3 regions of the Planctobacterium sp. AWM4_229 genome follow, and region 2 is predicted to be linked to each of the others. Evidence: predicted binding sites of a transcription regulator. Region 2 holds the regulator's gene; each other region holds the start of a gene.
The links. Region 2 encodes sigma-54, which starts transcription at its own class of promoters, with help from an activator protein. Its sites were predicted from a motif close to GTTGGCACGNNNNTNGNNT; they were not measured.
Positions count from the first base shown of each region.

Region 1 (9,966 bases), 110 kb from region 2:
TTTTTTGTGTCTGTAGGTTGAGCGCCACGGATGGCGTGAATGTCTTTTTTGCAGGGACCACAAAAAGACCAGTTCGACAAGATTAGTTAAAGGTAGCCACAATTGCCCGCCTGGCCGTTTAAATGTTCCCGACATAAACGGCATTCACTGCATCCCTGCAGCTTAAGGCGAACCAACAGGCTCAGCTTACTTATAATTGAGTTCTTTCAGTTTTCTGGTGAGGGTATTGCGGCCCCAACCTAGTCTCTTTGCAGCTTCCTGCTTATGTCCATGGGTATGATTAAGTGCTCTGTCCAATAAGATGCGTTCAAATTCAATGGTTGCATCATTCAAGATATCATTTTTTCCAGAGAGCAATTGTGCGTCTGCCCAACGAGACAACATTTCTTGCCACGAGAGTTCTGATTGCTCCTGGGGCGACAATGGTTGTTGTTTGTGTATCTCTGCCGGCAAATCCGAAGGTTGGATCTCTTTGCTGCTGGCCATTACCGTTAGCCAGCGACAGATGTTTTCTAACTGCCTGACGTTACCAGGCCAAGGCAATTTACTGAGGATTTTTTGCGAATCTTTACTCAGTATTTTGCTTTCAACTTGTAACTCCTTCGCCGCTAATCCCAGAAAGTGGTGAGCAAGAGGCACGATATCTTCGCTACGGTCACTGAGTTTAGGAAGGTGTATCTTGATTACATTCAGCCGGTGATACAAGTCTTCTCGAAACTTACCGTCTGTTACCCGCTTTTCCAGGTCCTGATGCGTGGCAGCAATGATACGCACATCCACTGAAACGGGTTCATGTCCACCAACGCGATAGAACTGACCATCAGCCAGTACACGTAACAATCGTGTTTGCACGTCCAGAGGCATATCACCAATTTCGTCCAGAAATAAGGTACCGCCATTGGCTTGCTCAAAACGTCCTACGCGGGTGGATTGTGCGCCGGTAAACGCCCCTTTTTCATGGCCAAACAATTCAGACTCGATAAGATCTCCGGGAATGGCCGCCATATTTAATGGAATAAAAGTCTTATCCGCTCTGGGGCTGTGCTTGTGCAATGCCTGAGCCACTAATTCTTTACCGGTACCAGATTCGCCGTTAATTAATACGCTAATACTGGAGCGAGATAGTCTGCCAATGGCTCTAAAGACCTCCTGCATTGCAGGGGCTTCTCCGATGATCTCGGTTCTGACTTTTGTCTCGTTATTACCAATTTTTGAGCTATTTTCTCGGGCTTTAGTCAGCGCCTTTTGCACCAGAGTAACAGCTTCATCAATATCAAAAGGTTTGGGTAGGTATTCAAAAGCGCCTTGTTTGTATGCATTGACGGCACTATCCAGATCTGAATGAGCAGTCATGATGATAAAGGGAATATCGGGATGCTCTTGATGTACGGTATCCAATAACTGCATGCCATCCATCTGTGGCATTCTGATGTCAGACACAATCACTTCAGGCAACTGGCCAGAGCCAAGTTGCAATAACAGATCTTCCGGATTCTCAAAACTGAAGCACTCGATATTTGCACCCTGTAATGCTTTTTGTAAAACCCAACGGATCGAGCTGTCATCATCGACTATCCAAACAGGTGCGTTGCTCATTTAATATCTTCCTTTTTTGCAATAGGGATCAAAATGGTAAATTCGGTGTGGCCGGGCCAGCTCTCCACTTCAATCTTACCTTTGTGGTGATTGATCAAAGATTGCGATATGGATAAGCCAAGCCCAGTGCCCTCGAGTTTTGAGGAAACCATAGGGTAAAACAAAGTATCCTTGATGCTGTCAGGGATGCCCGGTCCGTTATCGATAATTTTTATTTGGGCACACAATGGAAAGCGATTGCCGTGAATCGTTGATTGGCGCTGAATTCGGGTACTAAGTTTTAACGTGCCATCACCATTGAGTGCCTGAACGGAATTACGGGCTATGTTTAATATCGCCTGTTGTAACATATCAGAATCGATAAACATGTCGGGGATACTGGGATCGTAGTCGCGCTCAATGATGATGCCATGATGTTCAATAGTTAGCAGAGTACGAATCTTCTCAATAACGCGATGAATATTGACCCACTGAAAATCAGGTGGCTTGTTGGGACCTAATAATCTGTCTACCAGGTTACGCAAGCGGTCGGATTGTTCTATGATCAGCTGTGTGAATTCTCTGAGATTGGAGTCTTGCAGCTCCCTTTCCAATAACTGTGCTGCACCGCGTATACCACCAAGCGGATTTTTAATCTCATGGGCCAGGCCTCTGATGAGATCGCGTGAAGCTTGCTGCAAAGCCCATTGATGACTTTCCTGGCTGAGCTTTTTGATCTGATCGATGGGATTGATTTCCAAAGCCAACATGCCATTCTCGTCTGATTCGTAATAAGTCACGATCATCGATGCCAGACAGTGGCGTCCATCTTTGAAAATCAATTGAATTTCGTTTTCTGAAAAGCTGTCCCTGTTGTGCAAAGCACTATAAAAGCGTTCAATTTTAATGCAGTCGCCAATCAGAAACTCGCTAAGAGGGTGGCGAAACAATTGATTACGAGAATGCTCAAAAAGGGATTCTGAGGAGACATTGGCAAACAATATCCGCATATCCTGATCCAGTAGCAATATTGCTGTAGACAGATTGTCGAGCAAATTATTGAGTTTTATGTCTTCATTCATACGAGCATTTAACCACAATGCACCTTATTGGTGCATATTAAAAATTATAGAAGAACTGCTTCGACTCTCAAGCCTTTGATTTGTCTAGTTTGCTTGAATTAATGCAGAAGCTTTATGCAAATAAAATGTGTTTGGCTGAGTAGATGCAAGTAGCTTGCCTGACTGGTCAAGAAACTCAATTTTAATGTTATAGCTACCTCTATCCAGGCCCTCCAATTCAAACATTGGAGCAATGTGACGACTATGAAGTTGGCCATTTAAATAGAGTATGAACTGGCCAGTCATTTCCGGTGCCATGCTCGCTTCAATGGTTACCTCGCCTGCATTGCTTCTTACGGTGGCTTCATTGGCTGGTTTAAGTAGTTTTAGTGTTGGTTTAGCTACTGGCGCTAGTTGAGTCTCTTTGGCTTTTGAATTTTGGTTTGTGGCCATTGAAGGCATCAAATTTGGCTGTTTGAGGAGTTTGTATTCGGATGCACCGGGAGGCGGCTTGTCGGTATAGATGACGGTGCCATCAGGCTTCACCACCTTGTATATTTTGGTGCTCGCTGACGTGACAATAGATACAGTGGCAATTAAAGCTATGAGCAAACACTTTCGTAGCATGACTGTACAGACCGGGTGACTATCAATAACTCTAGTGTTGATGACTCTGCACTATTTCTCAATAGTGATTGTGAAAATGCTCACAAAAAAACCCGCTATCAAGCGGGTTTTTATATATCAATGTGTTACAGGTTTATACGCTGTAGTACATATCAAACTCAACAGGCGCAGTCGTCATGTTAAGTCTTTCTACTTCTTCAGCTTTCAGCTCAATGTAGGCGTCAATCATGTCATCACTCATAACACCACCGGCCTTCAGGAAGTCACGGTCGTTGTCCAGAGCTTCTAACGCCATTTCCAAAGAGCTGGCCACAGTTGGGATCTCTGCTGCTTCTTCTGCTGGTAAGTCATACAAGTCCTTATCCATAGCATCGCCAGGGTGGATCTTGTTCTTGATCCCGTCAAGACCTGCCATCAGCATGGCCGTAAAGGCCAGATAAGGGTTGCCTGTAGGATCAGGGAAGCGTACTTCGATACGACGTGCTTTTGCACTAGTTACGTATGGGATACGAATAGATGCAGAACGGTTACGTGCAGAATATGCCAGCATTACCGGAGCTTCGAAGCCTGGCACCAAACGCTTGTATGAGTTAGTAGACGCATTGGTGAAAGCATTGATTGCACGCGCGTGCTTGATAATACCGCCAATATAGTACAAGGCTTCGTCAGATAAACCGCCATACTTGTCCCCTGCAAAGATGTTTTGACCATCTTTACTGATTGACTGGTGGCAGTGCATACCAGAACCGTTATCGCCTACCAATGGCTTAGGCATGAAGGTCGCTGATTTGCCATAGGCGTCTGCTACATTGTGGATAACGTACTTGTAGATTTGAATCTCGTCTGCTTTTTCAACGATAGAGTTGAATTCGCAGGCGATTTCGTTTTGACCCGCGGTTGCTACTTCGTGGTGATGAGCTTCAACAGTCAAACCCATTTCTTCCATAACCAAACACATAGCAGTACGGATATCGTGGGCAGAATCTACTGGAGGTACCGGGAAGTAACCACCTTTAACACCCGGGCGGTGACCCAAGTTGCCGTTTTCGAATTCAGCACCTGAATTCCACTTTGCTTCTGCGGCGTCGATTTTGTAGAAAGATTCACCCATTTCAGTGTGGAAACGAATGTCGTCAAATAAGAAGAATTCTGGCTCAGGACCAAAAAACGCCTTGTCACCGATACCAGTAGATTTCAGGTATTCTTCGGCACGCTGTGCGATAGAGCGAGGGTCACGGTCATAACCTTGCATGGTAGAAGGTTCAACGATACCACAACGGATGTTAACCTGAGCTTCTTCTGCGAACGGGTCTAAAACTGCTGTTGCAGGATCTGGCATCAAAATCATGTCAGACTCGTTAATTCCTTTCCAGCCAGCGATGGAAGAGCCGTCAAACATTTTGCCTTCTTCAAAAAAATCTTCGTCGATAAGTGCTGCGGGAATCGATACGTGCTGCTCTTTACCTTTGGTATCGGTAAATCTTAAATCAACAAATTTCGCTTCACTTTCCGCGATTAAGGCTAAAGCCGATTCTACTGACATAGTGTCCTCCAATTGAGTAGGTCATGGTTGGTGTCAGGAAACACCAGAAAATAATCCTGAAATCATATCGTAATTTAGTAACAGATGTATTTAGCTAATTTCGTGCCATTCAAATAAAACATATTAACCCTTATAAAACAAAGGATTAGAACATGTCTCTGAGAGGTGTTGCACTGTTTTAGCTTCATTGATGCGCTAATATGATGCGCTCTGCACCAATGTGGTGCTGGCAGTGTCCTTCCATATGTTTAAAAGCTAGACTAATTCCAGATTGGTGCAAGATATTCCAAGCTGTTCTTAATTTACACCTCTATTGCCATAGAATTTGTGACAATCCAGTGAATATTCGGCAGAAAGTCTAGATTTCCATCGCTTATTTGTTGATAAACCTGTAAAATCCGCGCCTCGCTGGCATTGTCCGGTTAAAAACCGTACAGAATAAGCAGGATTACTGTTGCCAGTCATCGTTTTAATAAGTTACAGAGAAATCAATACATGACAGCCAATCCGGTAGCCATTGAAAAATTGCGCAATATCGCAATCATCGCCCACGTTGACCACGGTAAAACCACCTTGGTAGATAAACTTCTACAGCAGTCTGGGACTCTTGAAAGTCGCACAGGTGAGACAGAAGAACGCGTGATGGACTCCAACGACATCGAAAAAGAGCGTGGCATTACCATTCTGGCGAAGAATACGGCCATTAAGTGGAACGATTACCGAATCAATATCGTAGATACTCCCGGACACGCCGACTTTGGTGGTGAGGTTGAGCGCGTTATGTCTATGGCTGACTCTGTATTATTGCTGGTTGATGCTCAAGAAGGCCCAATGCCGCAAACGCGATTTGTAACGCAAAAAGCCTTCGCTCAAGGTTTGAAACCAATTGTGGTTATCAACAAGATTGATAAACCAGGCGCACGTCCTGATTGGGTAATGGACCAGGTATTTGATTTGTTTGACAACCTCGGTGCTACCGACGAGCAACTGGACTTCCAGGTGGTTTATGCCTCAGCACTTAATGGTTGGGCTTCACTGGATGCTGACCAGCCCGCGGATGACATGACTGCGCTGTTTCAAACTATTGTCGATCAGGTATCACCTCCTGATGCTGATGTTGATGGTCCTCTGCAAATGCAGATCTCTCAATTGGATTATAATTCTTATGTGGGCGTTATTGGCGTTGGCCGCGTTACACGTGGTAGCGTTAAAATTAACCAACAGGTTACCGTTGTCACTGCTGATGGCAAAAAGCGCAATGGTAAAGTAGGTCAGGTGCTGGGTTACCTTGGTTTGCAGCGCCACGAAGTAGAAGCCGCTTACGCGGGTGACATCATTGCTATCACTGGTCTTGGTGAGCTGAAAATTTCTGATACCGTTTGTGATGTCAACACAGTAGAAGCGTTACCGCCATTGTCGGTTGATGAGCCAACAGTAACCATGACGTTCCAGGTAAATACCTCACCGTTTTCAGGTAAAGAAGGTAAGTTCGTTACTTCCCGTAATATCCTTGATCGCTTAAAAGCCGAGCTGGTGCACAATGTTGCCTTGCGCGTCACTGAAATGGATGATCCAGACAAGTTCCGCGTGTCCGGACGTGGTGAACTACACTTGGGTATCCTAATTGAGAACATGCGTCGCGAAGGTTATGAACTGGCCGTATCTCGACCAGAAGTTATTCTGAAAACCGTTGATGGTGAATTACAAGAGCCATTTGAAACACTGACTATCGACTGCCAGGAAGAGCACCAAGGCTCTATTATGGAGCAGATCGGCTTGCGTAAAGGTGAGCTGACCGATATGTCTCCTGATGGCAAAGGCCGCGTGCGTATGGACTTTATCATTCCAAGTCGTGGGCTGATTGGTTTCCAAACTGAGTTTATGACATTAACCTCAGGTTCGGGTCTGCTTTATCATACATTCGATCATTATGGTGCTCATAAAGGTGGCAACATTGGCCAGCGCAAGAACGGTGTTCTTATCGCTAACGCTGCAGGTAAAGCGTTAACAAACGCATTATTTAACTTGCAAGAGCGTGGCCGTTTGTTCATCGGTCACGGTGTTGAAGTGTACGAAGGTATGGTTATTGGTATTCACAGTCGTGATAACGATTTGACGGTTAATGCGTTAAAAGGCAAGCAGTTAACTAACGTTCGTGCTTCGGGTACCGATGAAGCGCAGAATCTGGTTCCGCCTATCGTCATGTCTTTGGAGCAAGCGCTTGAGTTTATCGATGATGATGAGCTGGTTGAAGTAACACCAGAGAGCATTCGCATTCGCAAGAAGCTACTTACTGAGAATGAGCGTAAACGTGCTTCTCGTGAGAAAGCAAAAGAGGCATAATCTGCATTGCAGTGAAAAAGGGCTCCGAATGGAGCCTTTTTTGTTTGTACTAAAAGCAATAAACTGGTGCTGCACTGGAACATTTTCTCATATATTCGGGTCTGGTTTCTAAATCATAATTTGGAGTGTTTTATGTCTGCCACGATTATCGCACTTGCCGGCTATATCGGCTGGACTATCTTGTTAACCTTGGTTCTTATTGGCTATCGTTCAGTGATTGTTGCTAAAGGGCAAAAAGCCGCCAATGAATTCAATGCCAGTGGAGAAGATGTTACCGCGTTGGGGCTGCGTCTTACCAGAGCACAAGCCAACTGCATTGAGAGCTTCCCCATTGTGGGGGGGACATTTTTGTTGAGTCTGGCCATAGAGCAACAGGCCTTAACGGATCCTTTGGCGTTGGTTGTATTTGCCGCGCGGATGGCACAATCCGCTGTCCATATTCTGTCTACCTCTGTGATTGCGGTGCAATTGCGTCTTGCCTTCTTTTTGGTGCAATTGGGGATTTGCCTGTATTGGCTAACCCTCTTTATTTTATGAGTATTTGAGCTTCTATGATTTTCAGGTTTTTTGAGCAGTTAACCGAACCTTTCCCCAATAAAAAGCCCGTTAAGCCACCTAAAACTTTAATGGCTTTTTGTCTTCATTACTGCCAGGGGATGTGGTTTGTTCTGCTGATGATGTCGCTACTCAGTGCGGCGGTTGCCGTGCTGGAGGTATATTTATTCGGCTACCTTGGCACATTGGTTGACGCTGTTGCTGCAGGCGATCCGGATTCGTTTTTTCAGCAACATCAAAATACCCTGTATTGGATGGCTGCACTGTTAGTTGTTGGCTTACCAACCGTTGTGGTGCTGCAGGCGCTGTTTTCCCACCAGTCTCTGTTGGGGAACTTTCCAATGCGCATTCGCTGGTCGGCCCACCAGTATTTGATTCATCAAAGCCTGTCATTTTTCTACAACGATTTTGCCGGACGGATAGCCACTAAAGTGATGCAAACCGCCCTTTCGGTACGGGAAACTGTACTGAAAATGTTGGATTTGATGGTTTACGTGAGTGTCTATTTCGTGGGTATTGTCATCCTGGTCATGACTATGGATATCAACCTGGCTGTCCCTTTTATTCTGTGGTTTGTTGTTTATGTATTGATTCTGAGATTGTTTTTACCTCGTCTTAAACGCGTTTCACAGCAACAGGCTGATGCCCGCTCCAACATGACTGGCCGCATTGTAGACAGTTACACCAATATCCAGACAGTAAAGCTCTTCTCTCATAGCGCACAAGAAACTGAGTATGCCAGAAGTAGTATGGATACGTTCTTAAAAACAGTGTACCCCCAAATGCGTCTGGTTACGCTGCTGGATGGTTGCATTTGGCTGAGTAATGCCCTGCTGGTTTTTGCTGTGGTGACTGCCGGGCTCTACTATTGGCAAGAAGGCACAGTAACAGCTGGAGATATCGCAGTTTCCGTAGCACTGGCAATGCGACTCAATGGCATGTCCCAGTGGATTATGTGGGAAATATCCGGGTTATTTGAAAATATAGGAATGGTGCAAGATGGCATGAACACGCTCTCTTTACCCACCGAGGTTAAAGATAGCGAAGCGGCTAAGCCGTTACGTGTTGATGATGGTGCTATTACCTTTCAGCAAATCAATTTTAATTACAAAAGTACATCTCAGCAGGTTCCAGTATTTGACGGGTTGCAATTGAACATCAGGGCAGGGGAAAAAGTGGGCATTGTGGGCAAATCCGGTGCCGGTAAATCTACCTTGGTGAATCTGTTGTTGCGTTTCTTTGATGTTGATTCTGGTAGCATTTTTATAGATGACCAGGATATTAGCCAGGTTAAACAAGAAAGTTTGCGTGCCAATATCAGCATGGTGACTCAGGACACGAGCTTGCTGCATCGTTCTATTCGTGAAAACATTCTGTACGGCAAACCTGACGCGACAGAAGCGGAACTAATTAGCGCCGCAAAACAGGCGGAAGCCCATGAGTTCATTATGAGTTTATCTGATCAACAAGGTCGCACTGGCTACGATGCTATGGTGGGGGAGCGTGGAGTTAAACTTTCAGGGGGGCAACGACAGCGCATTGCTATTGCCAGAGTTTTATTGAAAGACGCACCCATCTTAATTTTGGATGAAGCTACCTCTGCTTTGGACTCTGAAGTTGAAGTGGCCATTCAGGAAAGCCTGAACAAAATAATGGACAACAAAACTGTTTTGGCCATTGCACACCGCTTATCCACAATTGCCGCGATGGACAGGTTGATTGTATTGGATAAAGGAAGAGTTATTGAAATGGGCTCACACCAGGAGTTATTGGCATTAAACGGCCAATATGCGAGGTTATGGAAGCATCAAACGGGCGGATTTCTGGGGCTGGAGTAAATTCTTTGCCTCAATGAGTGATTTCATATATCAGCGTTGTTGCAAATGCTAATAGTTACCATTAACATTGAGAAAACCAAACTAATGGACTCTCAATGAAAAATCTTTTGCTAAGCGCTGTCTCAATTTCGTTTCTAGTGGCTCCCACTCTTTCGGCGGACGAAGACTACGATCACTTTCCGGCATTGCAGGCACCTGATACCAGTGTTGCTATCTGCAATTTAAATAACTTTAACGCCAAGCTACAAGCGATATTGAATAAACCTCAAATCGGAGTTGAAGACATGGTTAAAGTGCACGAACTTACCTATACCTTAGAGAATGCCGTGCAGCGATTACAGCAGGATCTTGTGGTGATTGCTGATGATCTGGAGCGTGCCCACAAAGCATCGGAATCATTGCAGCAGGACATGCTGAGAACTTC
Region 1 is NZ_JBSWWX010000010.1:917-10,882, forward strand. It holds gene glnG (nitrogen regulation protein NR(I)) at 187-1,596, opposite strand; gene glnL (nitrogen regulation protein NR(II)) at 1,593-2,657, opposite strand; gene ACXAGP_RS19370 (DUF4124 domain-containing protein) at 2,742-3,248, opposite strand; gene glnA (glutamate--ammonia ligase) at 3,397-4,806, opposite strand; gene typA (translational GTPase TypA) at 5,302-7,149, shown strand; gene ACXAGP_RS19385 (MAPEG family protein) at 7,282-7,686, shown strand; gene ACXAGP_RS19390 (ABC transporter ATP-binding protein) at 7,704-9,542, shown strand; gene ACXAGP_RS19395 (DUF6746 family protein) at 9,638-9,966, shown strand, end outside.
Region 1: the regulator sigma-54 is predicted to act here: its motif matches at 4,898-4,916, upstream of glnA (glutamate--ammonia ligase).

Region 2 (9,966 bases):
GCGCCAGGGGTAATCGACGCCTTTGCCGCAAACCGCGACATTCATGTCATGTTAGGCTTTACCGTGTTACTCTTGCTATTCAGTTTTGGTTTGCGAGGAATTCGCAAAATCACTCGCTGGGAAGGGGCTGTGCTGGTATCCGGCTATGTCGGCTATCTCATGTTTTTGTTTTTTGCCTGAGTAAGGATCACGTATGAATGTTGAGCCAGATAAACTACTTGCCTCAGCGCGTCGCGTACTTGATATCGAACTGGAAGCCATAGCTAATTTAAAGCAGGCTTTTGATGAGCACTTTATTGCCGCTTGCCAAACCATGTTAGCTTGCAAGGGCAAGGTTGTCGTTACTGGCATGGGTAAATCGGGACATATCGCCAATAAAATAGCAGCCACCTTGGCCAGCACCGGAACGCCCGCATTTTTTATGCACCCTGGAGAGGCTGGTCACGGTGATTTGGGAATGCTGGGCGAGGACGATGTTTTGCTCGCCATATCTAATTCCGGCGAAACCAGCGAGGTTCTTTCCTTGCTACCCGTCGTCAAACGCTTAGGCATAGAAGTCATCGCTATGACCAGAAGCCCTGAATCTTCCATGGGCCGCTACGCGGATATCCATTTGTCTATCGCAGTGCCGCGTGAAGCCTGTTCCTTAGGTCTCGCCCCTACTTCCAGCACTAGCGTTACCTTGGTTCTTGGGGATGCACTCGCAGTTGCGCTGTTAGATGCAAAAAACTTCACCGCCGAAGAATTTGCCTTATCACACCCAAGCGGCTCATTGGGTAAAAAGTTACTATTGACCTTAAACGATATCATGCACTCTGGAGACCGAGTACCGCTTGTTTCAGAGGGGTGCAGCATTCGCGATGCGCTTGTCATTATTACCCAAAAGAGTTTAGGTCTCGCTGGCATTGTCGACCCAGAAGGAAAACTCGTCGGCATATTCACCGACGGTGATTTACGCCGTGTCATCGACGCCCACAAAGATGTGCATAACACCCTCATCAGTGAAGTCATGACCCGCAACTGTTTTACGGCCCATCGAGAAATGCTGGCCGCTGAAGCATTGAGTGAAATGGAACACCGCAATATTAGCAGCCTGATTGTGGTGGATGCCCACAACCGCCCTGTTGGTGCCTTAAATATGCTTGATTTGATCAAATCAGGACTCGTGTAATGAATACAGTAGATACGCCTTATGGCCAAATTGCAGAGGATACATTTAGGCTCTGCAAAAAAATAAAATTGCTGGCCTGTGATGTGGACGGCGTATTTAGCGACGGTCGAATCTACATGGGTAACAGTGGTGAGGAACTGAAAGCCTTTCACACTAAAGATGGTTACGGCTTAAAAGCGCTAATGGCCGCGGATATAGAAGTGGCTATTATCACAGGAAGAAAATCGAATATTGTTGCCCAACGTTTTACAGCACTTGGAGTGAAGCACATCATTCAAGGTGAAGAGCAAAAACAAACCGCTTTGCAAAATCTGCAACAACAATTAAGTATCCTCCCTGAAAATACTGCTAGTATTGGTGATGATCTTCCCGATACCGGCATGTTTGCCCTTTCCGCCCTTAAAGTGGCCCCAGCAGACGCCCACCCCTCAGTGATTGAGGTGAGTAATTATGTCACCCGAACAGCCGGTGGATTTGGTTGTGTGCGTGAACTTTGTGACCTGATCCTTTTAAGTCAGGACAAATTGAATGGCATTCAGGCAAGTAGTGTATGAGTAGAATTCATCTCAGCTTAGGGCTTTTATTTTTGGTGCTCATCACCATCTATTTCAATATGGTAGCCACGACTGATGCGCCGGAAGTGATTGATGAACGACCTGAAGCATGGGATCCCAACTATCAGGCCCGGAACATGAAAAGCACGCTCTACAACGAGTCGGGAAGTATCAATCACGAAGTATTCGCGGCATCTATGGAACATTACGAAATTCTCGGGTTTACCTTGTTTGAAGAGCCAGAATATACGATATATACCGACGAAACCGACTCACCATGGCAAATCATTGCTAAGGAAGGCACACTATACAGTGATCAACGAATTGAACTTGAGCAAAATGTGGTAATCAAAAGTCTCAACGAACAGGACTTTGTGCAAACCATAGAAACCAGTTTCGTTGAAATCGATTTAGAAAAAAACACAGCGAGATCAGACAATCCGGTGATAATTACGGGTCAGGATTTTGTCATAAAAAGCAACGGGCTTAGCGTCAATCTGTTAACCCGAAAATTGGAACTAAAAGAACATGTTGAAACCATTTATCAGCAGACTGTTGTTAATTAGTGGCGCTTGCCTACTATTCTCAACAACAGCGCTGGCAGGTAAGGAAGATTTTAAGCTTCCCATTAAAGTAGACTCCAAATCACAATTTGTTGACGGAAAGCGCAAAACCTCAGTGTTTAAAGAAGATGTGCGAGTTCGTCAGGGATCACTTTCCATCGATGCTGACGAGGTGCGAGTGAGTGCCGAGGATGGCAAGGGAAAGGAGATCTTTATCGCAATCGGTAAACCTGCGGTATATTCTCAAACCATGGACGATGGCAGTAAAATTACTGCAAAAGCCGAAGAAATACGTTACGTGGTTGAGTCGCGAACGTTGGAATTGAACGGTTCAGCAGAACTGCACCAAGACACCAGTATGGTGAGAGGCGAAAAAATCAGTTTTAATCTTGAAAAAGAACAGCTCATTGCCGGCGGTGATGAGTCAGATGGCCGGGTAACAACGGTGTTTCAAACTGACGATAAAAATTAAATACGCATAAACCGCAAAAGGAAACACTGATAGTGCCAACCTTATATGCTAACAATTTGGCAAAATCTTATAAAAGCCGACAGGTAGTGCGGGATGTAAGCATCCAGGTGAATACCGGACAAATAGTGGGCTTATTGGGTCCTAATGGCGCTGGAAAAACCACGACATTTTATATGATCGTAGGTCTGGTCACCTTAGATAAAGGTGAAGTATTCATAGACCAACACGAACTGACTTTACAGCCGATGCATGTCCGTGCCCGGCACGGTATTGGTTATTTGCCTCAAGAATCTTCGATTTTCAGAAAATTAAGCGTTTTCCAGAATCTCATGGCAATTTTGCAAATGCGCAAAGAACTGGATAACGAACAACGCGAAGAACTGGCAGACGAGCTGCTGGATGAATTTAACTTAAATCATATTCGCCATAACCTTGGCATGAGCCTGTCTGGTGGCGAGCGTCGCAGAGTGGAAATTGCCCGGGCACTAGCGGCCAACCCACAGTTTATTTTGCTGGACGAACCTTTCGCAGGCGTTGACCCTATCTCTGTTAATGATATAAAGAAGATTATTCACCATCTGCGAGACAGAGGAATTGGCGTTCTGATCACTGATCACAATGTGCGCGAAACCCTCGACGTATGTGAGCAAGCTTACATCGTCAGCCATGGGCAAGTTATCGCTGAGGGCGAACCGGAAACGGTTTTGGCCAATCAGCAAGTAAGAGATGTATACCTGGGTGAGCAATTCAGGCTATAGTTACTAAAACAATAACTCATAAGTGGATTGCGATAATTTCGCATTCTGGAGTCGGAAAAACCATTTTTAATGAAGCCGTCTTTACAACTAAAATTTAGTCAACAATTAACAATGACGCCGCAGTTGCAGCAAGCCATTCGCTTGTTGCAATTATCAACGCTGGATCTGCAACAGGAGATTCAAGACGCATTGGACGCCAACCCACTTCTGGAAGTGGATGAATCTACAGATGGCAACAGTGACGAGGCTTTAGAATTACTCAAAGAGCCAAAATCCAGTTCAGATCTAAACGGCGCAGACAGCGATAAAGAATTCAATGGCTCTGACGGTATTGATTCTAGCGACGCATTCGAAAAAAATGATTTGCCCGATGAGCTCCCCATCGACAGTACCTGGGACGAGTATTACAGCGCGTCTTCTGCACCAGCCCCTGCTGCCAGTGTTGGTTCCGATGATGAACAGGTTTACCAGGGAGAAACCAGCGAATCCATACAAGATCACTTGCTTTGGCAACTGCATCTGACACCTTTCAGTGAAACCGACCAAGCCATTGCATTGGCCATCATCGACTCCATTGATGAGAGCGGCTATCTCACCGTATCGGTTGAGGATATTCTGGAAAGTCTCAATGATGAAGAAATTGAGCTGGACGAAGTAGAATGTGTCAGAAAACGCATTCAGCACTTTGACCCTATGGGTTCTGGCTCCATCTCGCCGCAAGAGTGCTTGTTGGTGCAATTGGGGCAATTTCCCGCTGATACCCCTTGGTTGAAAGAGGCCAAATCACTGCTTTGCGATTATTCTGATTTGTTAATGGCCAAAGATTTTCGTACCCTTATTCGAAAATCGAAACTGCGGGAAGAGCAGTTAAAAGAAGTATTAAAACTGCTGCAAACCCTCAATCCTCATCCTGGTAGTACCCTCAATACCAAAGAGCCGGATTACGTTATTCCAGATGTTTCTGTCACTAAAAAATCCGGACGCTGGGTAGTGGAACTCAATCCCGAATCAGTACCTAAGTTGAATATCAATCAACAATACGCTGCGATGAGTAAAAACAGCCGCAGCAGTGCGGACGGTCAATTCATTCGCTCCCACATGCAAGAAGCCAAATGGTTTATCAAGAGCATAGAAAGTCGTAACGATACTTTGCTGAAAGTGGCCAATTGTATCGTGCAGCAACAACATGGCTTTTTTGAGCATGGACCGGAAATGATGAAGCCAATGGTACTAAACGATGTGGCAGAAATGGTAGACATGCACGAGTCCACGATTTCACGGGTAACCACTCAAAAATACATGCACACGCCAAGAGGTATTTTCGAACTCAAATATTTCTTTTCCAGTCATGTGGCAACGGAAAATGGTGGTGAGTGTTCTTCTACGGCAATTAGAGCACTTATCAAAAAGCTTGTGGCGGCAGAAAATCAGGCTAAACCACTAAGTGATAGCAAGATTGCGCAATTGCTTGCCGATCAGGGCATTATGGTAGCCCGGCGAACCATTGCGAAATACCGGGAATCGCTCTCGATTCCTCCATCTAACCAACGTAAGAGTCTAATATAGACTTCCCTACAAGAAGGACGACCAATTATGCAAATAAACTTATCAGGTCATCACGTCGAAATCACCGATTCTCTTCGCGATTATGTCGATACAAAATTTACCAAGCTTGAGCGACATTTTGATCACATAAACAATGTGTATGTCATCTTAAACGTTGAAAAACTCAACCAAAAAGCGGAAGCAACCCTGCATCTTGATGGAGGTGAAGTATTTGCCACGTCGGAGCATAAAGACATGTATGCTGCGATTGACTCACTGATTGACAAGCTAGACAGGCAAGTCATAAAACACAAAGAAAAACTCAAGAGTCATTAAGAGGCCTAAACAAGGATGGAAATCAAAGACATCCTCTCATTGGACTGCACGCGTTGTGCAGTCCCTGTTACCAGCAAAAAACGCGCACTCCAAATCATCAGCAACATTGCCAGCGAAAAACTAGATGCACTTAACGAAGAAGATGTGCTTGCCAGTTTATTATGCCGAGAAAAAATGGGCAGCACAGGTATTGGACAAGGTATCGCTATCCCGCACGGCCGAGTAGATGGTCTGAGTTCCCCTCTGGCTATTGTTATTACCTGCTCTCCTGGTATAGAATTTGACTCAATCGACAATCAGCTTGTCGACATTTTTTTTGCGATTCTTGTGCCTACTGAGCAAACCGACGGCCACCTTCAAACCTTGGCTCGTATCGCTCAAAAACTCAGTGATAAAGAGGTTATCAAGGTTATTCGCAATTGCCATTCAGACAACGCACTTTATGAAGCACTGGTATGAAACTAATTGTGATCAGCGGACGATCCGGATCCGGAAAGTCTGTGGTATTAAGGGCTTTGGAGGATTTGGGTTACTACTGTGTAGATAATCTTCCCGTCAGCATGCTGCCCACGCTAACTCATGCTGTAGTGAGTGAATACGATCAAATTGCCGTCAGTATTGATGTGCGTAACTTACCTAAAGATCCCGATTTATTGGCTGAAAACCTGGATTTTCTGCCCAATAAAACCGATTTAACTATCATTTATCTCGACGCCAGTGACGACATGCTGATCAAGCGCTACAGCGAAACTCGCCGTCTGCACCCACTTTCAAAAAACAAGATCTCCCTTGCAGATGCGATTGTTAAAGAGCGCGAACTGTTAACCCCAATATATGAACGTGCAGATTTGCACATCGACACTGATAAATTATCCATTCACCAGTTAGCAGAGCTTGTTAGAGAACGTATATTAGGAAAAAAATCCTCGCGACTGGTATTAGTTTTTGAATCCTTTGGTTTTAAAAATGGCGTCCCAAAAGACGCAGATTATGTTTTTGATGTGAGATTTTTACCCAATCCTCATTGGATACCTGAATTAAAACCCTACACGGGTCAAGATACCCCGGTGGCTCAGTACCTTACTTCACAACCCATTGTGAATAAGGTGATCGGGCAGATCCAAAACTTGATTGAAACCTGGTTGCCACATCTGGAACGCAATAACCGTAGCTATGTAACCGTTGCTATCGGTTGCACCGGTGGTCAGCATCGTTCCGTATTTCTGGCTGAAACACTATCTCGTTATTTTTCGGTAGCCCACCCTGACGTACAAACCCGACACAGAGAACTGGACACTTGAACCGTATCGAAAAAGAGCTGACTATCATTAATAAGCTGGGGCTACACGCACGAGCAGCCACTGAACTGGTAAAGCTTGCTACCTCATTTTCGGCCGAGATATTGGTGCAAAAAGACGGCAAAAGTGTATCTGCCAATAGTGTTCTGGGGCTGATGATGCTGGAGGGGTCTCAAAATAAGCAAGTCAAAGTAGTGTGCGAAGGTGAAGACGCTGAAGCGGCAATGGAAGCCATTGAGGCACTATTTTCAGCCCGATTTAATGAAGATGAATAACGATTTTGGCAGTACCTGAAAAATCTGACTGGTTAAATTCGAATATTATTTAATGCTGATATCTAATACGGTCTTATTACGTTAAACTATATTAATAAAAACAAATACCTGCCCTAATTAACAGGTAGTTCGAAGAATGCGCAGAGGAGTGTCGATAAGTGCCGCCAGCGACGCAATTATACTTCTTCTTTTCTGATTTGGTGAGTAACAACCCGCCTCAGGGTACCGCCAGTTCTGTGTATTCCTTCAAATCCTTCATCTCTAAATTGACTACGCAATATGGGTTTGCTCTCACACAGCCCCCCTTTTCCTCCAGGAGGAAAATATGAAAGAGCAGAGCAAAATAGAACAAGAGTACGTCACAACCCAGCTTGATGCCATTAACGAAGCGCTGAGCAATGGTCTATTTGTTCATGTGCGCAAAATGCTGCATAGCATTCCCCCGGCCGATGTTGCACTGCTTTTAGAATCGACCCCCGTACGCAATCGTTCCCTGCTATGGAAATTAATAGATACCGATTATCACGGTGATGTTCTGGAAGAACTCTCTGAGGATGTGCGGAACGGTATCATGCGGGAAATGGTGCCGGAAAAACTGGCCGATGCACTAGAAGATATGGATACCGATGACCTTGCAGAAATGCTGCACGGTCTGCCGGACAGAGTAGTTCAGGATGTTCTGGAATCCATGGACAGCATGGACAGAGCTCGTGCTGAACAGGCACTATCCTACGGCGAAGGCACCGCCGGGTTCATTATGAACACCGATACCATCACTTTGCGTCCTGAAGTGAGTGTTGAGGTCATATTGCGTTATTTGAGACTGAAACAGGAGTTGCCTGAAGATACCGACATGCTTTATGTCACCAATCGCTACGACAAGCTTATCGGCACAGTTTCACTCACCAGCCTCATTACTGCCGCTCCGGAGATCAGTGTTGAAGAAATCATGGAGGAAGAGCCGGAAGTCATTAAAGTAGACATGGATGAAACCGAAGTCGCCAAACTATTCGAGCGGCATAACTGGCTTTCCGCCCCCGTAGTAGATGCCAACAACCAATTGGTTGGCCGTATTACCATTGATGACGTGGTGGATATTATCCGTGAAGAAGCGGAACACTCCATGATGAGTATGGCGGGTTTGGAAGATGAAGAGGATACCTTTGCGCCCGTTTTAAAAAGTACACAACGTCGCTCAATCTGGTTAGGGGTTAACTTGTTTACAGCTTTAATGGCTGCCATGGTGAGTGATTTATTTGAAGCCACCTTGAGCCAACTAGCGGTACTGGCCATTTTAAATACCATAGTGCCAAGCATGGGTGGTGTGGCAGGTAACCAAACCTTAACCTTGGTTATTCGCGGTATGGCATTGGGCCATGTCAGTGCCTCAAACTCTCGTTGGCTGATCAGTAAAGAACTGGCGATTGGATTTCTCAATGGTGTGATATGGGCAGTATTAATCGCCTCCGTTGTTGCATTGTGGAAACAGGATTACATGCTGGGCCTGGTTATCGCCTTTGCCATGCTAGTCAACATGATTGCCGCCGGCCTTTCCGGTGTTATTTTGCCCATCGTCATGAAAAGACTGAAAATTGATCCCGCACTCGCTGGTAGTGTTATTCTCACCACCATTACCGACGTTGTCGGTATTTTCGCCTTTCTGGGCACAGCAACCTGGCTGCTATTGTAGGTTAGAGTTTAAACTTCAGAATATCCTTTGTAGGTCCGAGTTTACTCGGACAGTAGTGATAAATTGATAGGACGTTGTCGAATTAAAGTCTTTAGAATCCCCATATCTATTTTGACTTCAATGTAGCATGACAGACGCCATCCATGGCTTTTCTGAACCAAATCCCTTTGGTCCACATACCATTTGTGAAATACATCCTTGTATTTCCCTGAAGACAGCTAAAGCTGTCCAAATTCATTCCCGATGAATTTGTCTTTTTGCTAAAAAGAAACCGTATGCGAAAGAAAAACGCTCCCCGCATTACGCTTAGTCCAATGAAAAACTGCAAGTTTCCGTCGTCACGATGCGCGTCCATGCTTAGGCGTGACTTGATTTTCATCCCTGAAAATCACCGGAAACTTGCTTAACGTTTTTCAATGGCGCTTCATGAGGGGAAATGGGGTGGTTTATTTACTTTGATGTGAAACGACAACATTAGACTTCGTTAGCACACTTATCCTAATCATCTTAACTTATTTGTAAAATACTCTACTCGATAACCCTATGAATTTGTTAATATAAATACAATTTTAGAGGACAGGAAACTGGCAAACTTTCAAATAACTGTAGGGCTTCTGGACTAAAGTTCGACCCACAGAAAAATTTCAAATCAAAACGTGCTAACTCATAATTTTTAAATCAGAAATATCCTGGATTCCGCTTAGGTCTTGTAAGCAGTTTTAATCAACGGACCTAAATCATGAAACAATTACTAGCAACACTTTTTACCCTGATACTCAGCTTTAACGTCTTTGCAGGTATCGATACCCAAACCGATGAAAACGGTGTTATTTTAGCGGGGCATGACGCCGTAGCTTATTTTACTGAAAACAAACCTGTCCTCGGTACGGCGGAAATTACTGCAATCTACCAAGACGCGATTTATCGTTTCAGCTCAATACAAAACCGCGATCTGTTCAACGCTAACCCAGCAAAGTATGCCCCAGCCTACGGCGGCTACTGCTCAACCGGAACCAGCTTTGGTAAAAAGTTTGAAGTTAATGGCAAAGCTTTCAAAATCGTCGATGGTCAACTGTATGTCAATAAAGATGAAACGGTACATGAATATTGGCTCAAAGACATAGCAGGCAATATTGTCAAAGCCGATGATTATTGGCCAGAAATCAAAGATGTTCCAGCAGGCGATCTTTAATTGCAATCAGTTAAAACTGTTAGTTATCACTTTGCTCGAAAAGCCCAATACATTGGAATTTGAATGTTGTTTTGCCGGAGCGCCGGCAGCGCCTCAAGGAATGCTGCCTGCG
Region 2 is NZ_JBSWWX010000010.1:106,204-116,169, reverse strand. It holds gene ACXAGP_RS19860 (calcium/sodium antiporter) at 1-180, shown strand, start outside; gene ACXAGP_RS19855 (KpsF/GutQ family sugar-phosphate isomerase) at 194-1,171, shown strand; gene kdsC (3-deoxy-manno-octulosonate-8-phosphatase KdsC) at 1,171-1,725, shown strand; gene lptC (LPS export ABC transporter periplasmic protein LptC) at 1,722-2,291, shown strand; gene lptA (lipopolysaccharide transport periplasmic protein LptA) at 2,254-2,760, shown strand; gene lptB (LPS export ABC transporter ATP-binding protein) at 2,793-3,518, shown strand; gene ACXAGP_RS19830 (RNA polymerase factor sigma-54) at 3,588-5,084, shown strand; gene hpf (ribosome hibernation promoting factor) at 5,112-5,399, shown strand; gene ptsN (PTS IIA-like nitrogen regulatory protein PtsN) at 5,415-5,858, shown strand; gene rapZ (RNase adapter RapZ) at 5,855-6,700, shown strand; gene ACXAGP_RS19810 (HPr family phosphocarrier protein) at 6,697-6,972, shown strand; gene mgtE (magnesium transporter) at 7,298-8,662, shown strand; gene ACXAGP_RS19800 (YHS domain-containing (seleno)protein) at 9,402-9,854, shown strand.

Region 3 (9,966 bases), on a different contig from region 2:
CTTTCAATCTTTAATAAAAAACCAATAAATGCGCTTTTTTTTTATACTGGCTAACTGTATTTTCGCAGTTTAAATTAAGACCATAAAAAAGTCTTTATAAAATCAATGATTTGCCAATATTTGTTAGGTTAACAGCGACATTGGCAATCTTCTAATGCGCCTCTCCGAGTTGCAGCGCACCTCGTTCCATTTTATATCTGGACTCGAACCTCGTTAACATTCGCCACTTCTGCTTCTAGCTGCTTTTTAGAGCGTCTATTTTGAACCGAGATCGTATCACCAATATTGCCATCTTGCAGTGCTACACCACTGGTTTTTATTTCAAGTCCGCTGAGCTTCGCAGTTATCACTATGGCGTCGCCTTTACAAACAAAGCATAGCATATTCGGAGATACGGTAGTGCCATCTCGTGAACGGCGCTTTAAACGCGCACCCACAACATCTTTTATATCGGCAAAAGTGCCGCCTCTTATACGTCTTTTGTCTACTTTTTCTAAAGTAACGTTATTGGCGGTTAATAAGGTACCCGGGGAGACCGTATCTGCCAGTACAACGACTTCTTGCATTTCTGTTACGCTGACACTCAAATAATGGAACCAACCATTGCTCGGGCAGCTCACTCTTACTGTTACGTTAGATTGACGCAAAGATTGCGAACTACTGCTGGCTTGCAAATCCACAGGACAGGCAGGGATGTTGATGCGTTCATCAATACTCCTGACGGAAATTTGTACATCATTGATGTTGTCTACTTCGGCATTTTGATAAACAAATATCTCTGCGGTCTCTTCCACAAGATTACGCATTAAATCTTTTTCTTGCGCAGCCGCTATATTGGTTGTTATAAACCAACCAATTAAGGAAAGTTTTAAGGTTTTCTTGAGGTTGGCGAAATTTTTCATGTTCACTTTCTTCCAATTTGGCTATGCTTAAAGGCAATTTTGGTAAAAACTTAACAGCGTCAAAAAAATAACGCTGTGTGGGCGAATAATAATCACGCATCCACATAAGAGTACTATTCAAGTATCGTGCCTGTTTGGATGAATTAGAGGTGTTTTATGGCGGGAATTTTAGATTCTGTTAACCAACGAACTCAGCTGGTGGGGCAAAACCGCCTTGAGCTATTATTGTTCAAACTCAATAATCGCCAACGCTACGGAATTAACGTATTTAAAGTACGTGAGGTTTTACAGTGTCCGCCCTTAACTTCAATGCCAAAGCTGAATGCCTTGGTAAGAGGTGTTGCCCATATTCGCGGCCAAACTATCTCGGTTATCGATATGAGTATGGCAACAGGTGGACGTAAGATTGAAGATATCAAAAATGCCTTTATTGTCATCGCGGAATACAACCGCTCAGTACAAGGTTTTTTAGTGGGCTCGGTGGAGCGCATTATTAATATCAATTGGGAAGCCATCTTGCCACCACCTGAGGGGGCGGGTAAGGCCAGTTATCTTACTGCTGTCACAGAAGTTGATGGCGAATTAATTGAAATTCTGGATGTTGAAAAAATCCTCAATGAAATCGCGCCAGCACGAGAAGTGGTGCGCGAAGACATGGCTGAAGAGTTGGCTAAGCACGACGCCAGTCTGGATGACAAGATTATTTTCATCGCGGATGACTCATCGGTAGCGAGAAGCCAGGTTAAAAAGGCCTTGTCCTCATTGGGCCTGGAAATTGAAGCTGCCAAAGATGGCCGAGAAGCGCTTGAAAGACTGAAAGAAATTGCCTCGGAAACCGGCGATGTAACCGACAAAGTTGGCGTTATCGTCAGTGATATTGAAATGCCAGAAATGGATGGTTATACCTTAACGGCAGAGATTAAGAGTACGCCTGAACTGGCTAAGTTACATGTAGTGCTGCATACTTCATTGAGCGGTGTATTCAACCAAGCGATGGTTAAGAAGGTGGGGGCGGATGATTTTATTGCGAAGTTCCACCCAGATGAACTGGCTACTGCGGTAAAGAAATGGCTGGACAAGTCAGCGGAAAAATAATCTGTGGTGAATAAAACATTAAGCGAAGACGACTACACACTGTTTAGTGAATTCCTGGAGCGCTGCTGTGGTATCGTTTTGGGACCGAACAAGCAGTATTTGGTGAGAAGTCGTTTAGCGCCTTTGATGCGAAAATATGACGAGCCTTCGCTGAGTCAGGTGGTTAATGATGTGATCAACGGCAGAAATAGGGGTTTGAGAGACGATGCTATTGATGCCATGACCACCAATGAAACACTGTGGTTTCGAGACAGATATCCTTTTGAACTGTTAGTCAAAGAGCTGTTTCCCAAATTCGCAGAAAGTCGACAGCCGGTAAAGATCTGGTGTGCTGCGGCATCATCAGGGCAAGAGCCCTATTCAATTGCGATGGCTGCAGCTGAATATCAGAAGTTGAATAGTCGATTTGCCGGTGTGCAAATTGTCGGTACCGATCTGTCCACGGAAATGCTGCAAAAATGTAAAGTGGCCACTTACGATTCATTGTCCTTGTCGCGAGGATTATCTGAGGAACGAAAACGCCAGTTTTTCGACGATACACCAGAAGGAAACAAGCGCATCAAGCCTGAGATTGCGCGTATGGTTACCTTCAGACAGCTCAATTTGCTGGACAGCTACGCCAATCTGGGGCGTTTTGATATGGTGTTCTGTCGCAATGTCTTGATTTATTTCGCACCAGAAGTGAAAAGCGCTATACTGCAAAAAATTGCCTCTGTGTTAAATAAAGACGGCATTTTATTCTTGGGTGCGTCAGAATCTATGGCTGGCTTATCCTCCGATTTTAATATGATTCGATGTAATCCTGGCTTATATTACACTCGAAAATAATTTTATTATATCAACGAACCCCTCTAATTTAGAGGCCTTTCGCGTTTCTCGGCGCAGCCCCTCTATCTAAAATATATTGCTTCTTCCAAAACTGGCACATGCCTTGCTTTCAATCCACTGTAAGTTTTTTGACGCTGTGGAGGCCAGAATGGCTATCAGTTTAGACAAATTAACCGCTTTGCATCATCGAGCTGTCTCAGTGAGACAGGATCGTATGGAGCTTATTGCCGGCAATCTGGCAAACCAGAATACACCCGGCTACAAAGCCAGAGACATAAATTTTCAGGAAGCGATGAAAAGCGCTTCGTATGAACAACGTATGCATCTCAATCGCACCTCATCCGGGCATATAGAAGGGCAAATGCAAAGCGACCGACTTGTCACCTTTCGGGTTCCAACCCAGCCGGATACCGGCGATGGCAACACAGTTGAAGGACAGATGGAAAAAAATGCGTTCCTGGATAACGGTTTGCGGTATCAGGCGAGTATTCAATTTCTGGATGGCAAATTTAAAGGCATGAAAAAAGCACTGACCGGAGGGCAACAATAATGAGTTTGTTTAATGTAATGGACATTGCGTCCTCGGGCATGCATGCCGAAGGCGTAAGGTTGAATACCACCGCTAGTAACGTGGCAAATGCTAACAGCGTAAGTTCTTCCTACGGTGAAACTTACAAGGCGCGACATGCCGTTTTTGCCGCAGAAATGAAAAATGCCACAAATGCCCAGGCACCGCTGGGCACCAAAGTTAATGTGTTGGGTGTTGTGGAGAGCCAAAAGCCCCTGCAGATGGAGTACTCCCCCAATCACCCCATGGCCAATGAAGATGGTTACATCTTTAAGCCTAATGTCAATGTCGTGGAATCCATGGCGGATATGCTCTCAGCTTCAAAAGCCTATGAGGCAAACGTGCAGGTGGCTGATACCACTAAGCGAATTTTCCGCCGCGTGATGATGTTAGGCCAAGGCCGATAGGAGAATAAGATGGACGCAATAGGCAGCAAATTATTAAACGATCAGCTGTACTGGCAAGAAGAAGGGGTACCGGTGGCGGATCCCAATGCCAATTCACAGTTAACCCAGGAAGATTTTTTCTCCTTACTCACTGAGCAACTTGCCATGCAGGACCCCACCAAACCGGTGGACAACGACCAGATGGTGGCGCAGATGACCAGCTTTACCATGGCGGATAGTCTGTCCCAGCTGAACGATAAGTTTGATGAATTTGCTTCATCCATGAATTCAAACCAGGCACTGCAAGCAACCAGCCTCATCGGTCAAACCGTATTGACGGAAAGCAGCGTGGGCAACACCTGGCAAGAGGGTGGTGTGAGTGGCTACATCATAGCCGATGCACCGGTTGAAGATATGCAAATTCAAGTACTAAATGAGTATGGCGAGGTGGTTCGTGAAATGGACGCTGGTAATCACGATGCTGGTGCCATTTCTTTTGGCTGGGATGGTACTGATGCCGACGGCAATCATTTGCCGGCCGGTAAGTATAAGGTGCAGGCAACAGGCACCATTGACGGCCTGAATACCGAACTGAACGTACAGATGAACGCTCAGGTTACCGGTACTGCCGTGGCTGCGCAAAATGTCAAAGACATGAAGATTATTATCGAAGACGATATTGGTCAGGTGCTGCGTACCATTGATGTGGGCAGTCAGCAAGCCGGTAATATCGAATTTGGCTGGGATGGCACGGATGATGCTGGGAATATCCTGCCGCCTGGATCTTATAACATCAAAATCGAAGGTGAAATCAATGGCCAGACAGAGTCAATTCCCTTTGGCATTAACCGTCGCGTAGAGAGTGTCAGTTTGGCAGGCGCAGGTAATGAAGGTGTTGTACTCAATTTGGTAGGCGATGAAAGCATCCGCCTCACCGACATAATAAACGTAAGCTAATTAGCAGGAGAACGAGCAATGTCATTTAATATAGCCCTGAGTGGTGTCGCTGCCGCTCAAAAAGACCTGGATACCACGGCAAACAACATTGCCAACGTAAATACTGTGGGATTCAAAGAGTCACGTGCCGAATTTGGAGATGTGTTTGCATCCTCATTATTAGGCGGTGGTCGAACCAAAGTCGGCGACGGTGTAGTAACCCAGGAAGTAGCCCAACAATTCAGTCAGGGCAGCTTACAGTTCACTAATACTGCGCTGGATTTAGCCATTACCGGTAACGGCTTTTTTGTTACCGTACCTGATATTTCCTCTCAGGATTTTACCTATACTCGTGCTGGCCAGTTTAAGCTGGACGAAGATAACTTTGTGGTTAACTCCCAAGGCGACAACTTATTAGGTTTTCCGGTAAACAGCGATGGGACTTCATCTTCAATTGCATTGAGTACCGCAGAGCCAGTGCAAATACCCGATTCTTCTGGTAATCCATCAGCCACAACCGAGGTTGACCTGCGCATGAACCTCCCTGCCGGTGATGCTGCTATCGACCCGGATGATTTCGATCCAGATGACACAACAACTTACAATGCGTCAACTTCGATTACAGTGTACGATTCCCTAGGTGAGTCTCATATTCAGACTTTTTACTTTATAAAGGATTCCAATGCGGCATCCAATGAGTGGTTAATGATCACTTCCGTAGATGGTGAGTTTTACGATTATACTAACTCTGACGGAACAGACCCTGCTGATGCTGCCGCTGTAAACAATGGTGGTTCAAACCACGTTGGATTTGGCAATACCCTCACGACCGCTGGCGGTGGTACCACTAACACCGGTATTTGGGGCACGCGACTGGTGTTTGACTCCAGCGGTGATTTCACTGAAATCCAGTCTGCTGATGGTAACGCTTTGCCTACGGGGGTCGCGGGCGATGTACTCATCCCTACAACTATTCCGTTAACAGGATTGACTTCAGGTGCCGATACAGCCCAAACATTGGCCATCAACTTTAATCTGGATACCAATGGCATCGGTGATGATGAACCCACGCAGTTTGCCTCAAACTTTGAGGTGACATCGTTAGAACAGGATGGTTTACCTGTAGGGCGTTTAACGGGTATTGATATCGGCCCGGATGGTCTGGTTAGAGCAACGTTCTCCAACGGTACCTCAGAGCCTATTAGCCGTATCGCTTTGGCGCGTTTTTCTAACGAGCAAGGTTTAACCCAAAATGGTAATGCCTCCTGGAAAGAGAGTATTTTGTCCGGCGAAGCGCTAGCGGGTGAGGCCACCACGGGTACCTTTGGTGATATCAACTCCTCAGCTCTGGAGCAATCCAATGTAAACCTGACTACTGAGCTGATTGATATGATCATCGCGCAGCGGAACTTCCAGGCCAACTCACGAGCCTTGGAAATAAACAATGCCCTGAACCAGACAATCTTGGGTATCAGATAATCTTAACGTCAATAATAAAGGGCCACATAACGTGGCCCTTTTTGTAACCACCTTCCATTTCGCTCTGCACTACTCCAAAATCGTTTTTGGCATGATTAATGCTTTGATACTGTTAAGTAAATAACAGGTCAAATTACCGTCATGGATAAAATGCTTTATATTGCCGCATCAGGTGCCTCTCAGGACCTGTTATCGAGTGCGGTTCGAGCCAACAACCTGGCAAATGCCCAAACCACCGGATTTAAGGCGATGATGGCGCAAGCCCGAGCCATGCCGGCTTTCGGCGACGGTTTGCCGACACGTGTATTTGCCATGACAGAAAGTCCGGCGAATCGCTACGACGCCGGAGCCATGGTGCAAACTAATCGCGACCTGGATATTGCCGTTGAAGGTAATGGTTGGTTTGCGGTAATCGACAAAAACGGCGGTGAAGCCTATTCCCGTAACGGCAGCCTGCAAATGGGCACCAACGGTGAGCTGTTGGATACCCGCGGCAATCAAATTGTGGGTGAGGCAGGTCCTATCTTTTTACCAATCCCACTTTCAAACGTGAGTGTGGCTCAGGATGGCACTATCTCGGTCAGACCCCAAGGCGCGCCTGCCAATGTGTTGGAGCCAGTGGGTCGAATCAAATTGGTCAAACCCGATCTTGAAAATCTGCAGCGCAGTGAGGATGGATTGTTTCGATTACCCGATGGTGAGCAAGCTGACCAGGATTTGACGGTGGGCATTCGTACCGGATTTTTAGAGGCGAGTAATGTTAACCCTATCGAAGAGATGATGGGCATTATTCAGTCTCAGCGTCATTACGAAATGCAGGTGAAGTTTATGAAAAAGGCGGAAGAAATCGATCAGCGTGGCACTCGTTTAATGATGATCATGTAATGACTAAATTAAAACAATTAATCACGGAAACACTTTTGTTTCCTGGCAATGAGGAGGTGGCTTATGCACCCGGCATTATGGATTAGTAAAACAGGACTCGATGCGGCGCAAACCGATGTGTCGGTAATTTCCAACAACCTGGCCAATGCCAGCACGGTTGGATTTAAAAAAGATCGGGCGATATTTGAAGATCTGCTCTACCAGAATATCAACCAGCCAGGTGGTCGTTCATCAGCGGATACCGAGTTGCCATCAGGTTTGATGGTGGGCGCAGGGAGTAAAGTGGTAGCAACGCAAAAGGCACACACTCAGGGCAATATGTTAACCACTGAAAACTCTCTGGATATGTCAATTCAGGGCCGTGGCTTTTTCGAGATTTTGCAACCCGATGGCTCCATAGCTTATACCCGAAATGGTCAGTTTACCCTGGATGATACCGGGCAAATCGTGACACCGGGTGCCGGTTTCCAATTGCAACCAGCTATTACCGTTCCTGAAGATGCGCAGCAGATCACGATTTCACAAGACGGTGAAGTTTCCGTTCAGGTGCGAGGTCAGGCGGCACCAACTATCATCGGTCAGCTTAATATTTCCGATTTTGTTAATGCCACAGGTTTGCAGCCCATCGGACAAAACTTGTATGTGGAAACGGCGGCTAGCGGCGCACCTATCCAGGGGGTTCCGGGGTTAGATGGCTTGGGCACGATTCAACAAGGCTCGCTTGAAACCTCAAATGTGAATGTTACAGAAGAACTGGTAAATCTGATCGAAAGCCAACGTTTGTATGAAATGAACTCTAAAGTTATTTCAGCTGTGGATCAGATGCTTGGCCAGGTTATTCAGCAACTTTAATGATGGTGTAGTATGAATAAGCTAATCACAAAACTTTCTGTTGTTTCTTCCTTTGTGTTGCTGACGGCATGTCAGTCTACGGTTCAGGTGGATCCTCGCCCGAATGACCCCTTTTTTGCGCCAGTGGTACCAGAAATGCCCGTTGAGCAGGTTTCCAATGATGGTTCTATCTTTAACGCCATGCATGCCAATAGTCTGTATTCGGACGCAAAAGGACGCAGGATTGGCGATATTATTACCGTCATCTTGCGTGAAAATACGTCCGCAACCAAATCTGCCAGTACAACGCTTGAACGCGAATCAGAAGTTGATTTTGATCCCATTGTTGGACCCGGCGGTGGCAACCTCAATTTAGGTTTGGGTGGTGATTTTCAGCTTGATTTAGGTGCCAGTAACGATTTTGAGGGAGATGCCTCAGCGAATCAGAGTAATAATCTCACAGGAAACATTTCTGTCACCGTGGTTCAGGTAATGCCTAACAACAACTTGATTATTCGTGGTGAGAAGTGGTTAACGCTGAATAACGGTGATGAGTACATTCGTCTGACCGGTATCGTTCGTCCCGCAGATATAAATCCTGCCAATGAAGTGCTTTCTTCTAAAATCGCCAATGCCCGTATTCAGTACAGTGGCACAGGTAGTTTCTCACAGGTGCAGCAACAAGGATGGCTTGGCAAGTTCTTTGCATCTACGTGGTGGCCCTTTTAATTTTTGACGTATTGAGGCGAGTGAGGAGCGACATCATGAAATTATTGAAATTCTTTGTAGTATTAACGGCAGTGCTGATGAGCAGTGTTAGTTATGCGCAAAAGATTAAAGATGCTGTTTCTATCTCTGGCGTCAGAAGCAACCAGCTTATCGGCTACGGTTTGGTGGTCGGTTTGCCGGGCACTGGAGAACAGAGCCCGTTTACGGAACAAAGTTTCCGCGCCATGTTATCCAACTTCGGCATTGCTCTGGCCAGTAATGTTAGCCCTAAGATTTCCAACGTTGCCGCTGTGGCCGTACATGCTGATTTACCAGCGTTTGCCAAGCCCGGTCAAAAAATTGACATTACTGTATCTTCTATTGGCGAGTCTGAAAGTTTACGTGGCGGCACGCTAATGCAAACCTTCTTAAAAGGTATGGATGGTAAAGTCTACGCCGTCGCACAAGGCAGTTTAGTGGTGAGTGGTTTTGGCGCTGAAGGCGCTGATGGTTCTCGTATTATTTCCAATACCCCGACAGTGGGACGTATTCCCAATGGAGCCGTAGTGGAACGCTCTGTACCTAGCGGCCTGATGAATGGTGACTATTTAACGCTCAACTTGAATTATCCTGACTTTTCTACAGCCAAAACCCTCGCGGATACCATCAATGCCCGCTTAGGTGCTGATCCCGATAAAGGCTATGTGATTGCTACACCTATTGATGCCGCCTCGGTGCGGGTATCTGCTCCAAGAGATGTCGGGGCACGTGTCGGATTTTTAGCAACCATCGAAAATTTTGAATTTGAACCTGCCGATGCGCCAGCGCGCATAGTGATTAATAGTCGTACCGGAACCATTGTTATTGGCGAAGATGTGCGTCTAAAACCTGCCGCCATCACTCATGGTGGGCTGACAGTAACTATTGCTGAAACCCAGACTGTGTCTCAGCCAAATCAATTTGCCGAAGGGGATACCACAGTTACCCAACAATCCATTGTGGATGTAAACCTGGACGATACCCGGATGTTTAAGTTTGATCCGGGCGTCAGTCTGGACAACCTTGTGCGTGCCGTCAATGAAGTGGGTGCGGCCCCTGGTGATTTAATGGCGATTCTGGAAGCCTTGCGTGAAGCTGGTGCCCTCCAGGGTGAGCTGGTTATTATTTAGGGGTGAATTATGGACTCCATGAATCACGTTCAAACCCAGATGCAGCAGGCTCGCAATGCCTATGATGTGCAGAGCCTGGATGCGCTGCGTCAGGGGGCCCAGAAGAATGACAAACAGGCACTGGAAGAAACGGCTAAACACTTTGAAGCGATTTTCGTACAGATGATGCTCAAATCCAT
Region 3 is NZ_JBSWWX010000009.1:5,379-15,344, reverse strand. It holds gene flgA (flagellar basal body P-ring formation chaperone FlgA) at 192-902, opposite strand; gene ACXAGP_RS18745 (chemotaxis protein CheV) at 1,059-1,997, shown strand; gene ACXAGP_RS18740 (CheR family methyltransferase) at 2,001-2,825, shown strand; gene flgB (flagellar basal body rod protein FlgB) at 2,974-3,375, shown strand; gene flgC (flagellar basal body rod protein FlgC) at 3,375-3,800, shown strand; gene ACXAGP_RS18725 (FlgD immunoglobulin-like domain containing protein) at 3,810-4,736, shown strand; gene flgE (flagellar hook protein FlgE) at 4,755-6,194, shown strand; gene ACXAGP_RS18715 (flagellar basal body rod protein FlgF) at 6,336-7,079, shown strand; gene flgG (flagellar basal-body rod protein FlgG) at 7,143-7,931, shown strand; gene flgH (flagellar basal body L-ring protein FlgH) at 7,944-8,639, shown strand; gene ACXAGP_RS18700 (flagellar basal body P-ring protein FlgI) at 8,675-9,787, shown strand; gene flgJ (flagellar assembly peptidoglycan hydrolase FlgJ) at 9,797-9,966, shown strand, end outside.
Region 3: the regulator sigma-54 is predicted to act here: its motif matches at 2,916-2,934, upstream of flgB (flagellar basal body rod protein FlgB).